3 regions of the Thermoanaerobacter siderophilus SR4 genome follow, and region 1 is predicted to be linked to each of the others. Evidence: riboswitches for the same ligand, from Rfam matches in the RefSeq annotation. Region 1 holds a riboswitch; each other region holds the start of a gene.
The links. A riboswitch is a leader RNA that binds a small molecule or an ion and turns the genes downstream of it on or off. The one in region 1 is predicted to bind fluoride.

Region 1 (4,494 bases):
CGCCAGAGACTATAGAAGCTTTGGAAATTTGCATAGGAAGAGGGATTTCTGCTCTTTCCAAAGAAGGGTGTGCGGGGTATTTTGGACTGACGTCGATAGAGGCCTCATTGGAAAAGTGGAATGTTTTCCAGCAAATTTTAGCAAGTAAATTTAAAGTGGTAGTGACAGATATTATCCATAACTTTAATCATTATGTAAATTGGGACTATCTTTTAAATACAGTAGGTAAACAATATGAATTTGTGCAAGTAGAGCCAAAACTTAATTGGTACCGGTCTTCTATGTATCGTATAGAGACCTTAAAAGATTCAAAAGGAATTGAAAATGAATATAAACCTTGTGAATTATACGTAGACGAAGAAGCTTTAATATACAGAGGAGACAAAGCATAGGCTTCCATACTAATGTGGAGGCCTATATTTATTATTCAGTACAAGCACAAGACAAACTATAAAATCATATGTAAAAATGAGTATATAAAATTTTATGAAAAGAGTGATCGCTATGAAAGAAGAAAAAGAAGGATTAAATGCTTATTTGCTTGTAATTGTACTTTCGTTGATTCTCTATTTCGGTTTGGGTTATGCAAAACCTGAAGAGCCAGCGATAATAATTTTTCCACTGCCAATAAGATGACATAAAAGTTATAGGGGGAGAAAATACATGTTTTCATCGGATAATTTAGAATCCCAATTGAAAGATTTGCTATTAAAGCTAGGATTAAGGGAAAATAGCGAAGAGAATGGTCAAAAAGAAAATAAGGAGGAGGATAAAGATGAAGAAGGTGGAGAACATCCTGATGTAGATGGAGGGAATGGTGATAAAGGGAATGGGGAAAATGGTGAAAAAGATAATACAGGTGGAAAAGGAGGAGATGAAAAAAAGAAGGGAGTCTTAACCCCTTCACAGATAATGGTTATTTTAGGTATACTTAGCGGAGCTTTGGAACCTATCTCAATAATTGTGGATAGAAATCAAAATGTGCAAATTGTTTTATCAGGTACATTGATAGAAAAAATAGAATCAAAAGAGGATACGCAACCCAAAGAAGGGGATTTTTTAGACAACGTAATAAAAGCTTTGTTTAAAAAGTGTAGTTCAAATATCATTTTTTAGCGCTTATTACTATGAAGGAGCCTTTGCCAAAGCCATATCTTACAGGTTCTTTTTCTTTTATTTCATCAAGTTTTTTAAAAATGGTCTGTGAGAAATTGAAATTTTTAAATCCTGCTTCGTAAAGCAATTCAACTATTTCACTTGTAGAATAAAACGTTGCTTCTTTGTAAAATAGACTTTTTTCTTTATTTGCTTGATATATTTTGCCAATTGTGCTCTCTCTATCTACAAAGCCTATTAAAATTGTACCGCTATTTTTAAGTACTCTAAAACATTCTTTGAAGGATTTTAGCACATCGTCTACAAAACATACAGTCGTCACCATTAAAACAAGGTCAAAAGAGTTGTCTTCAAACGGAAGATTTTCTGCTACTCCATCTACCACATTAAGACCCCGTTCTAAAGCAATTTTTCTCATTTGATAAGAAGGTTCTACTCCGCTTTTTATACCTAGAGGTACTGCAAACTTTCCAGTTCCGATTCCTACTTCCAACCCTTTTTCAAATTTCGGCATAAGCAATTTTACAGCATCTAATTCCGATTGATAGGCGTATTCATTTTTTTCAAACCATTCTTCATATCTGTCAAAATGTTTTTCAAAAGCAGATATTTTAGGCATAATTTTTCATCCTTTCTAAAACTTAAATTTTTATCCACTTTCCTATGCTTATTCTTTGAAAGTCACAGTTTAAAAGTCAAACACACTCTTTAATAAACCTCCCCTTGCTTTCATTATATCATATAACAAAAAATATAATGCACGCATATCTTTAGCTTTTACTATCTTGCAAAGTTTTTACATTTTGGGTATAATGATATTGACAATTGTATAAAAAGTGATGGAACTCACTTCAACCGCCGAAAGGCTGATAGTTCCTACTTGGTGTAAAAGCCAGTAGGAACTATTTTGCTTTTTAGGGGGTGATGGTAAGGTAAAAAATGTCACTCCATATCTGAATTTCGATTATACTGTTGATATGAGGTGAGCTAATGAAGGAGCAATATAACCAGATGAAAAGAAGCTTAGATGTGATATTTGAAAAAATAGAAAGAATATCAAAAGATATCAATATTAAAGCAGTAGGAGAAGCTGTTTCAGAAGTTAAAAATAAATTTTGCAATAATATTTTTTATCTTGTGATATTAGGACAATTTAAAAGAGGAAAATCAACATTTACTAATTATATGTTAGGAGCTGATATACTTCCAACAGGTGTTGTTCCTTTAACATCTGTTATAACAAAAATCCAATATAGCACTGATATATGGGCAAAAGTTCTATATGATGATGGCAGAAGTGAAAATATTGACATTAAAGAATTGGATTTGTATTGCACAGAAAAAAACAACCCTAAAAACATAAAAGGAGTCAAGGAAATACATATAGGATATCCTTTTGAGTTTATAAGTAATGACGTAGTAATCATAGATACACCGGGAATTGGTTCAGTCTATAAACATAATACAGATGTTGCATATAGTTATATAAATAAAGCTGATGCTGTGATTTTTTTGCTTTCAGTAGACCCTCCTATAAGTGAACTGGAAAAGGAGTTTTTGTCTAAAATATCTGAAAATGTTAATAAAATATTTTTGTTTTAAATAAAATTGACTATGTAAATGAAATGGAGTTAAAGGAAATAATCAATTTTAATGAAAATATTGTAAGAGAAATTACAAAGAATAATAACATTTCTATTTATCCAATTTCTGCTAAATTGGCATTAGAAGGCAAAATATCAAAAGATAATAAAGCAATTGAAAAGAGTGGAACTCAAAAGCTGGAAAATGATTTGCAGAATTTTTTAATAAAAGAAAAAGAAAAAGTGTTGCTTGAAAGCTATGCCAAAAATATTGAAAGAATTATTTCGATGTGCCAAACTTTTTTTGAAAGCAGTATAAAATTGAAACAAATTCCATTAGAGCGTCTTGAATCTAATATAAAATCTTTTGAGAACTTTATTAAAGAAGTTGAAAAAAGCAAAAAAGAAATATCCTTATTGTTTCAAGGTGATATGAAAAATATTTTACAGAATTTTGATAAAAAGATGGAAGAATATAAACAGTTTATCAGTATAAGAGTATCAGAAAAGATAAAAGGATATTACCACGGTATTCGTGACTTTAGTCGAATTAATCAGAAAAAAGAGCTTGAAAAGTACCTCGAAAGAGCTATTATAGAAGAATTTGAAAAATTAAAAGGTCATATTGAAAGGGATATTGAAGAACAATATAGTAAAGCTTTGTCTAATTATCTTTTAAGGCTCAATGCAGTCATTGATGAAGTAAAAACAGTAGCAAACGAATTGTTCGGCATAAATCTGGAATATTTTAAAAGCGTAGGTGGTATTACGGCAGAGAGTAAATTTACATACAAGATAGGATATGATGTTGGTGCATTGGAAATAGACCCTGTGTATTTTACCTATTTTTTGCCTAAAAAATTTGCTGGAAAAATTATTTTAAAAAGGATTTTAGATAGAGTAGACATTGATGTTGACAGAAACATAGGTCGCATTCGTTATGATTTATTAACAAGGATTGAAGAAAGTTTTAGTGAATTTGAAAAAGATATGAATTTTAAATTACAAACGATGTATGATACTGTAAAAGAACTACTTGCTAAGTCAATAAAGGATTATAAATTTGATAGAGATAGCTTCGAAAGAGAAAAAGCTTGTTATCAGACATTGCTAAAAGATATTGAAAAAATACGTGAAGAATTAGAGCATGTTTTAAATATGTTGAAATAATATAGTGAAGTATATAAGTGAAAGAATTTAAAAATTCAACAATAAAAAATATTTTTTTGGGTAAAATATTATTGACATAAGTCCATAACAGTGATATTATATAACTAGGTAATGGTCATATGACCAAAATAAAAGAGGAGGGATTGATATGCCAAGAGGAGATGGAACAGGTCCAATGGGTTTAGGCCCAAGAACAGGAAGAGGCTTAGGATATTGTTCAGGATATAATGTACCTGGTTATTTAAATCCTGTAGGAGCATACTGGGGATTTGGCAGAGGCTTCGGTTGGTTCGGCAGAGGAAGAGGATTTAGACATATGTACTATTTAACAGGACTTCCTGGTTGGGCAAGAGGATGGTATGGTTATGGGTATCCTCAATATCCTGGCTACAATATAAATGAAAAAGATGTTTTAAGTGCTGAAGCAAAATATTTGGAAGACCAATTAAAATATATAAAAGAAAGATTGGACCAATTAGAGAAAAAAGACGATAAAAAAGAGGAATAATTAGTTTTAAAAGTCGCAGTCACGCAAGTGGCTGCTTATTTTTATGCTTTAATTTGATATAATTTGGCTAAAGTGTTATAGTAAAACAGATTAAGTGCGCTTTTTGTTTAATAAATT
Region 2 (4,494 bases), 820 kb from region 1:
CAAAAAGAAGTTAGATATGCTATATCTCCGTTAACCCTTTTAGAAGTGACTATTTTGAGGTTGATAAAGCCGGAAATTTCTTACGATATGATGAGTTTGTTAGCAAGAGTAGAACAAATAGAAGACAAATTAGAAAAAGGACAATTTTTTTTGAGGGAAGAAAAAGAAGAGAAAAATAAAAAAATAAATTCGCCAGAAGAAGGAAAAGAAGAAAACGTGGCATCGCAAATAGTACAGCAAGAGGATATAGATCTAGAAAAGGTGTGGGCTGAAGTAAAAGAAATGATAAAAAAAGAAAGAATAGCTTTGTATGCCTTTATAGAAAAAGGGATTCCTTATTTAAAAAAGGAACAATTGTGGTAGAATATCCTGAAGAGTATGCTTTATTAAAGGAGGAATTGAGCAAAGCGGAAAACAAAAGTTTTATTGAAGGAATATTAAAAGAACTAGTTGGGAAGGCAATTCCTTTGAAGTTTGAATTAAGAAAAAATGAAGAGGAATTACTTGTACAGCAAGTTAAGGAGTTTTTTGGTGAAGATATAGAGATAATATAATTTTCACAAATAATTCAAAAAAGCATATAAATATTTTTAGAATAAAATTTAGGAGGTTATAGTGTTATGGCAAAAGGCGGATTTCCGGGCGGGTTTAATATAAATAACATGATTAAACAAGCCCAACAGATGCAAGAAGAAATAAAGAAAATGCAAGAAGAGCTAATGCAAAAGACTGTAGAAGCTACTGCCGGTGGTGGGATGGTAAAAGCAGTTGCTAATGGCAGAAAAGAACTTGTAAGTATTGAAATAAATCCTGATGTTGTAGATAAAGATGATGTAGAAACGTTAGAAGACCTTGTATTAGCTGCGGTTAATCAAGCGTTAAGGAATGCAGAAGAAATGATTGCTTCTGAAATGGCAAAGATAACCGGAGGACTAAACATTCCTGGACTGTTTTGAGGTGAAAAAATGAACTATTATTCTACTTCTATAGCGAAGCTTATAGAAGAACTGTCAAAGTTGCCCGGTATAGGTCCTAAAACAGCACAAAGGCTTGCTTTTTTCATAATAAATATGCCTTTGGAAGAGGTAAAAAGCTTGTCTCAAGCGATTATTGATGCAAAAGAAAAGATAAAGTATTGTAGAATTTGTTATAACATAACTGACACAGAGGTTTGTAACATATGTAGTGATAAAGAAAGAGATCATTCTCTTATATGTGTTGTTTCTCATCCTATGGATGTTGTTGCAATGGAGAAAATACGAGAGTATAAAGGAGTGTATCATGTACTTCATGGTGTTATTTCTCCTATAGAGGGCGTTGGCCCTGAAGATATAAAAATTAAAGAACTTTTAGACAGAGTAAAAAATGGAAATGTAAAAGAAGTCATACTTGCTACAAATCCTGACATAGAAGGAGAAGCGACAGCAATGTACATTGCTAAGCTATTAAAACCGTTAGGAATAAAAGTCACAAGGATTGCTCATGGGGTGCCGGTAGGTGGTGACTTGGAATACACCGATGTTGTAACTCTTTCAAGGGCTCTTGAAGGTAGAAGAGAATTGTAAAAGGTATTGCATTTTCATTTGTACTTTATTATAATAAATTTGTGGTAAATAACAGAAGGCGATGGAGCTCGCCATAAATGCGGAAACGCTGATGGCTCCTATTAGGATGATATAAGGCCTAATAGGAGCTTTTTATTGCCCAAAAATGTAAACAGAAAGGGAGATTTTCATGGAATACATCTATATAGGGATTGGCGGGTTTTTTGGAGCCGTACTAAGATATTTAATAACAATTTACTTTACAAAGATGTATCACACTGCATTTCCCTTTGAAACTTTTGTAATAAATATTTTAGGTTCGTTTTTGTTAAGTTTTATTGCTAATTTTACTATGGATGAGTACAAGGTAAATACTAATTTGAGATTGGCGATAACAACGGGATTTATTGGGGCTTTTACAACATTTTCTACTTTTAGTATGGAAACAATAAATTTATTAAAAGCAGGGAAAGATTATATTGCTCTAAGTTATATAATTTTATCAATATTTGGTGGCCTTTTGATGTCTTATTTAGGATTTGAATTTGCTGACAAAACTTTTGACTTACTATTAAAGGAGCGGGAGGAAGAAGAGTGACAAGTATACTATATGTAGGAATTGGAGGAATTTTGGGAGCAATATTGAGATATGAAATATCGCGGCATATAAAGGAAAACCGAGAGATAGTTATTCCTATCGAAACTTTTATTATAAATGTATTAGGTGCGTTTTTATTAAACTTTTTATCAAGTCCTAAAATAAATGTAAATTTAAGCTATGATGTTAAACTTTTTCTGACAACGGGATTTCTAGGTGCTTTTACAACATACTCAACTTTTTCCCATGAGACAGTAGACTTAATCAAGAATAAAAAATATTTTCATGCATTTATATATATGTCCTTAACAATTATATTTGGACTAATAGGAGGAGTATTGGGATATTATCTCGGAAATTATATGGGAAAATTGATTTGATTGGTGTATAATATATGTCAGTAGAAAATAAATATCAGTTAGGAGGAATAAAATGTGAATTTAAATTATAATAATCTGCTGTCTGCTTTATCTTTGGCCCTTGACGTGCAAGAGTATAAGAACATGGGACATGCAAGAAGGGTGGCTTATATTTCTCTAAGGATTTCTGAGATGCTGAATTTGGATGAAAAAGAAACAAAAAAAGTGTATTATTCTGCTTTGTTACATGATATAGGACAAGGAGATATATACGAAGATTTTAACAAAGACGAATGGTGGAAACACAGTGAAAGAGGAAGTGAAATTGTAAAGAAGTTGCCTTTTGGAGAAAATTTTTCGGATATTATAAGATATCATCATGAAAATTACGATGGAAGCGGACATTTTAAACTAAATGGCGATTCTATTCCTTTAGGAGCTCAGATTGTTTTTATATCTGATCAATTTGATATACGGTACACCTCATCGGTTGGGAAAGAAAGTGAGTATAATATTCGGAATAATATCAAAGAAGGTATAAAAAGTGGTACTGGCAAGATGTTTAATCCCGTGGTTGCAAATGCATTACTTGACCTTACAAGACAAGAAAAATTTTGGCTTGATTATAAATTTTTTGATATAAAAAGTATATTAAAAAGGATTGAACCTAAAGACACGGTTTCAATAGGAATTAATGAATTAGAGGATATAGCAGAGGTTTTTGCACAGATTATCGATAATAGAAGCCGATTTACATATAACCATTCAAGAGGTATTTCAAACTTGGCATATAATATGGCCAAAGTGATAGGCTATGATGAAGAAGTGACCAGGAAAATAAAAATTGCGGGATTGCTTCATGACCTTGGAAAGCTAGCCATACCTAATTCTATTCTTGACAAACCGGACAAGCTTACTGAAGAGGAGTTTATGGTTATAAAATCTCATACCTATTATACTAAAGAAATACTCAAAGAAATAGGAGGAATAGATGATATAGCAGAATGGGCCGCAAATCATCACGAGAAATTAGATGGAAGCGGGTATCCTGAGGGATTAAAAGGTGACGAAATTGGAGAGATTGATAGACATGTGGCGGTTTGTGACATGTATCAAGCATTGACAGAAGACAGGCCTTATAGAAAGGGACTTGAACCGAAGCAGGCGATAGACATTATTGCAAAATCGGTGAAAGATAATAAAGTAAGCGGAGAGTCTTTAGAAATTTTAAAAGAAGTGGTACTTTGATGTATACTCAACCGTATTTTAGGAAATAATACGGTTGAGGAGGTATATTATGGGAATGCTTTTCGATTATTTAAAAGAGATTGCGGTAACAAAAAATATATATGACTACAATAGTGAGAACTATCAATTGGTAAATGAAGTGAGACAAACGATAAAAGAATTGAAAGATGCAGAAATTTATTTTCAAAGTGTCACAGACCCTGACTTAGTAGATTATGCTATATATCGGTTAGAGAGTTTAAAGAGAAAGTACATATATTTATTGAAAAAAGCAAAAGAAGAGGGAATAAATTTTGATAATTTTTCGTCCCTCCTATCATAATTTGTCCTCCCCCTAAGTATAAATATAACAGTAGACTCTTAGGGGGTTTTTGTATGAATATAAGCATTGAATACAATATAATCATTGCTTACTTAATTGGCTTGTTTTTACTTTATCTTTTAGGATGGTTATTAGTAGTTCCAAGAAAAATTTTGCTAAGAATTATAATAAATGGAATTATTGGCGGCTTAATTTTGTTTATTATCAATTTGATAGGAAAATCTCTTGGATTATATATTGCTATAAATCCTGTGACTGCTCTTGTTGTAGGCTTTTTGGGTATTCCAGGAATTATCCTTTTGATAATTTTGCAGCATATTGTTTGAAATCACTACAAAAATAAACAGTTTAAATAAGCCTCCTTTTTGGAATAATAATTGTGTAAAAAAGATAAAAGGAGGATTATTATGACTGTTAAGAGTG
Region 3 (4,494 bases), 520 kb from region 1:
CTTTTTGAAAAAATCCTGTCTATTAGACTTTGTTTTTATCCTCCTGTTTGCGAAGAATATAATTGACACCTTTATTGCCTTTACCCAACTCAGCACTGATCAAAATTCCATCGCGAAATTCCAGTTCTTTTAAATGATTTTGGATACTTTCAAAATATTCATCATCAAGTTCTTTTTTGAGCATTGTAAAAAACCTTTTAAAACCATATGATTCGAATTTATCAGCATGTTGGTCGGCAATACTCTTTAGTTTTTTCAGCATTTCCATAAACATATGCAATACATCCATTGAGCTATGAAGTATAGCTGCAGGGTACCTGGTGAAAATGCTAAAATAATACTTTTTCTCGTTTTCAATTGCTTCTACTGCTATATTATAGATATTCCTAACAATGGAAGAATTTTTTAGAGAATCCTTCAGAACATCTTGGCGATATAATATTGTATCCAGATCACTATACACGCTGGATAAAACAGATTTTTTGGCTACTTCAAATAAAAAATTATCACCAAGGGACATAGCATTGAACAAAGTGTTTAATTCTAAATCCTGTATCAATGCTTCTTCGTTCGAGGGCAATTTTTGTTGCAGGTCAAAATCATGATCTCTATACATAAGTAAAACTTTCATGATTTTATCCTCTCCTTTAAGCAATTATACGTTAGCCTGTATTTTTCAGCAATTGATATGGCGTATGAAAGCCCATCAGGAGGTCTTCTAACAATTTTATATGTGCGCAATGCCGGATTCTCAGGAACTACCGTACTGACCATACTTACAATTTTTTCGCTTAAGAATGCCAATTCATCTATAAATGTTACCCAGACGCACAGCACATCTAATTGTATTATTTTTTCCATTATCTTCTTACTTAAAAATAATGCGTCTTTTGCTGTGGTAGAGGTAAAAATTTCATTCATTATTATAATACTGTTTGATGTCGCATGAGCAAGAATATTGTGAATTCTAAACAATTCATCTTCCAGTTTTCCACGAAGATCTTTAATATTTTCTTCCTTTTCAAAATGTGTAAATAGTTTATCAAAAAGAAAGAGTTGCGCTTCCTTTCCGGGAACAGGGCAGCCTATACTGGCCAAATAATGCAATTGTCCAAAAGTGCGGGCAAATGTTGTTTTGCCTCCCTGGTTCGGACCGGTAATTACAAATATACGCTCTTTACCTTTTAAATAAAAATCATTACAAACAACAGCCGAATTTTCGTTGATGAGTTTATAAGCCAGAGCTAAATCAAATCCTTCGTAATTATAAACTTCCTTGCATTTACTAGATATTTGTGGATAACAAAATTTTAGTCCAGCGCGCTTGAATAGTGCCATATATTCCAAATAAGCAATATAAAATTGTACTTCCCTATCAAAAGTAGCTATTGTCTCGTCTAAATAATCACTATTTTTCATACAATAATTATCAAGATTAGAAAATATATCATGATATAACTGAGCTACTAAATCCAATATTTTTGCTTCGACATGGTTCATATCTGGCCAATCAGAAAATTTGACTTTATAATCCTTTGCTGCTTCCTGTTTGAATTTTTCAAACGTTTTTTCTACTTCTATACTGTAATCAATTTCAGATTCATATTTACGAACCGTCACACGGTTACCTTTTATTAACAAGCAATATTTTACTGTAGACAAATCAGCTTTAAGTTTTTTCGTTTCACTCAGTAGCAGCTGAAAACGGTCAGAATTAATATAATCTATCAAATATTGACGAAATGCTAAAAAACCACGAGATTTTAACTCTACAGAAGACAAGTCTTCTACTAAATCAGTAATTGCATCACAGTAGATTTCTACAGCATCCAAAAACCATCTTTCTTTCTGGTATTTGTAGTAAAGTTTGTCTGCTTGAGCAAGGTGTTTGCGCATTTCTTGCATTTTTTCCGCAAATGATTTTATATCCTCAAGCAAAACTTCATTTTCAAGATCTTGCATTATTTCATGGCGATACTTGATAGTATCAATATCGTTTAAAGGAGTGTAAAAAAACAGTTTTAAATTATATTCTTCTTTGCCTCTTGTTATGACATCTATAATTTGATCAAGATTTAAGTCAACAAAAAAATCAGGCGCTTCGAATGTTTCTTTTTTTACTCCATCTTCGTTTTTTTCAAATAATATGCTATGGAAAGGCATAAGAAAGTACCTCCCTTTCAAAGTTGTAGGCAAATGCACTAAATACAAAAAAGCTGACAACCCCTACGTTTTTACCGTAGAAGCCATCAGCTGTTTATCAGCAGTTCGGATTTTCCAAAAGGGGGCTTCATCCCTTTTTGAATATTATATCACTTTTTTATGAAGCCTGCAAGAATATGTGAAAATTTACTTCAAAGCATAATGTTTATGTTTATTTGTTTAAAATAAAAAGATTTTTGTATTGTTTTATATCCAAATTTTGTAATACTGCTTATTATTCTATAAGTAAACTTAACAATATAAAATACTAGATATCATTATTTTGTAGTATAATGATAATATGAGAAAAATAAATATTCATTCATTTTATGTTTTGGGAGGGATCTTATTGAATAAAGGTAAAAGTATAACATTCAATACTTTAATACATTGGGAAGAATTTCGCAAGCGTATTATAGTTGAAGGCATTATAACAGGTTTCTTTGTTGGATTGATTATTGCTATTTTAAGATATATTCTTGAAAAAACAAATATTCTTGTAATAAGTGTATACAAAATTCTTCATACAAATCTTTACTTGTTAATTGGCTGGATAATTTTCCTTTCTCTAATAGGCTTATTATTGGGTATAATAGTGAAAAAAGAACCTATGATAAGCGGTAGCGGTATACCTCAAGTTGAAGGCATGATTATCGGTTATATAAAAGTTAATTGGTTACGAGTTTTATTGTTAAAGCTCATAGGTACTATTTTAGCGATAGGTGCAGGACTTTCTTTAGGACGCGAAGGTCCATGTGTGCAAATTGGTTCTTCAATCGGACAAGGAATAAGTAGGTTGTTTGGTAGATTTAGAGTTGAAGAAAAATACCTTCTTACATGTGGAGCTAGTGCAGGGCTTGCAGCAGCTTTTAATGCACCACTTGCAGGAGTTATTTTTGCTCTTGAAGAACTGCATAAAAATTTCTCACCATTGGTACTTGTATCTAGTATGGTTTCATCACTTACATCAACTTTTGTAGCTGGTGAACTATTAGGAATCAAACCTATTTTTAATCTGAAAAATCTAGCAGTAATGCCGCTTAATAATTATCTTTATCTTATTTTACTTGGAATTATCGTTGGGTTATGTGGAATTGTATTTAATAAAACTCTTTTAAAAACTCAAGATATATATAACATGTTAAAAATAAAATCACATATGAAGCCAATAATACCTCTTATTATATCTGTTGCAGTTGGACTATGGATACCTATGGCACTTGGCGGCGGTGAAAGTCTTGTCGATACATTAAGTAAAGATAGTTTTAGTTTAAAATTTTTAATTTTGCTATTGATTGTTAAATTTTTATTTACTATGGTAAGCTATGGCTCAGGTGTACCAGGAGGTATTTTTATGCCTCTCCTTATAATAGGTTCACTGATTGGCAACATATACGGAACTGTAATAATTAACATAATGCATATAAACCCTATTTATATCAAAAATTTTATTGTATTTGCTATGGCAGGATATTTTGCTGCTATAGTTAGGGCACCGATAACAGGTAGTTTGCTCGTAACTGAAATGACCGGTTCATTTTCTCATTTGTTGGCCCTAAGCACTGTCTCTATAACGGCATACCTTTCATCAGATTTGTTCTCAAATATGCCGATTTATGAATCTTTGTTAGAACGTCTGCCAATAAAGAAAGGACAAAAATCTATTACCGCCAATAAAAAAAGAAAGACGATTTTCGAAATGCCTGTTTGTGTAGGCTCAAGTTTAGATGGCAAAAAATTAAAGGATATTAGTTTGCCCCAAAGTTGCTTACTTGTTGGCATAAAGAGGGGAACGCATGAATTAATACCAAAGGGAAATACGAAAATTCTAGCCGGCGATTATCTAGTAGTCCTTGCAGATGAAGATAAAGCTACAGAAATTAGAGAAATTTTGTTGAATATGACACAGAAGTGAACAAATCTTAAATAGACACGGGGACGGTTTCTTTGTCCGAGTCGGACAAATGAACCGTCCCCGTGTCTATTGGGAAAAAGGGAATCACCATTCGCAGCACTATAGATTTACTCATAGCACAAACAGCCATTGAAAACAATTTATATTTGTTGCACGATGATAAAACTTTTTCTTTAATTGCACAAGTTGATGAAAGATTAAAAGAGTACTAAAAAGAAGTCTGTATAAAAAAGTGGCAGCCTTTTTTATTATGTATTTATTGCACTGGAAGAACTTCAGCAGCACGTTCCAATTCGTAACCTTCCGGAGTAACCATTCGAAAAAGCATTATTCGGCTCTTTGTTTCTTTATCCACCATTATCCCAGCATCACTATAG

Region 2: linked by a shared signal. The riboswitch ahead of crcB (fluoride efflux transporter CrcB) and the one ahead of THESIDRAFT1_RS15060 (dynamin family protein) in region 1 are both predicted to bind fluoride.
Region 3: linked by a shared signal. The riboswitch ahead of THESIDRAFT1_RS04960 (MutS-related protein) and the one ahead of THESIDRAFT1_RS15060 (dynamin family protein) in region 1 are both predicted to bind fluoride.

What each region holds. Positions count from the first base shown of each region.
Region 1 covers NZ_CM001486.1:486,913-491,406, reverse strand. Annotated here, with positions in the region: gene THESIDRAFT1_RS02375 (bis-aminopropyl spermidine synthase family protein) at 1-392, shown strand, start outside; gene THESIDRAFT1_RS13180 (hypothetical protein) at 487-636, shown strand; gene THESIDRAFT1_RS02370 (hypothetical protein) at 664-1,116, shown strand; gene THESIDRAFT1_RS02365 (class I SAM-dependent methyltransferase) at 1,106-1,735, opposite strand; fluoride riboswitch at 1,943-2,002, shown strand; gene THESIDRAFT1_RS15060 (dynamin family protein) at 2,107-2,718, shown strand; gene THESIDRAFT1_RS15055 (P-loop NTPase family protein) at 2,742-3,869, shown strand; gene THESIDRAFT1_RS02355 (DUF5320 domain-containing protein) at 4,018-4,377, shown strand.
Region 2 covers NZ_CM001486.1:1,304,516-1,309,009, forward strand. Annotated here, with positions in the region: partial or broken gene dnaX (DNA polymerase III subunit gamma/tau) at 1-554, shown strand, start outside; gene THESIDRAFT1_RS06315 (YbaB/EbfC family nucleoid-associated protein) at 621-956, shown strand; gene recR (recombination mediator RecR) at 966-1,565, shown strand; fluoride riboswitch at 1,614-1,673, shown strand; gene crcB (fluoride efflux transporter CrcB) at 1,735-2,142, shown strand; gene crcB (fluoride efflux transporter CrcB) at 2,139-2,522, shown strand; gene THESIDRAFT1_RS06335 (HD-GYP domain-containing protein) at 2,577-3,749, shown strand; gene THESIDRAFT1_RS06340 (DUF2508 family protein) at 3,799-4,071, shown strand; gene THESIDRAFT1_RS06345 (pro-sigmaK processing inhibitor BofA family protein) at 4,125-4,397, shown strand; gene THESIDRAFT1_RS06350 (DUF1657 domain-containing protein) at 4,479-4,494, shown strand, end outside.
Region 3 covers NZ_CM001486.1:1,007,574-1,012,067, forward strand. Annotated here, with positions in the region: gene THESIDRAFT1_RS15095 (hypothetical protein) at 23-631, opposite strand; gene THESIDRAFT1_RS04960 (MutS-related protein) at 628-2,163, opposite strand; fluoride riboswitch at 2,234-2,307, opposite strand; gene THESIDRAFT1_RS04965 (ClC family H(+)/Cl(-) exchange transporter) at 2,552-4,117, shown strand; gene THESIDRAFT1_RS04970 (copper amine oxidase N-terminal domain-containing protein) at 4,374-4,494, opposite strand, start outside.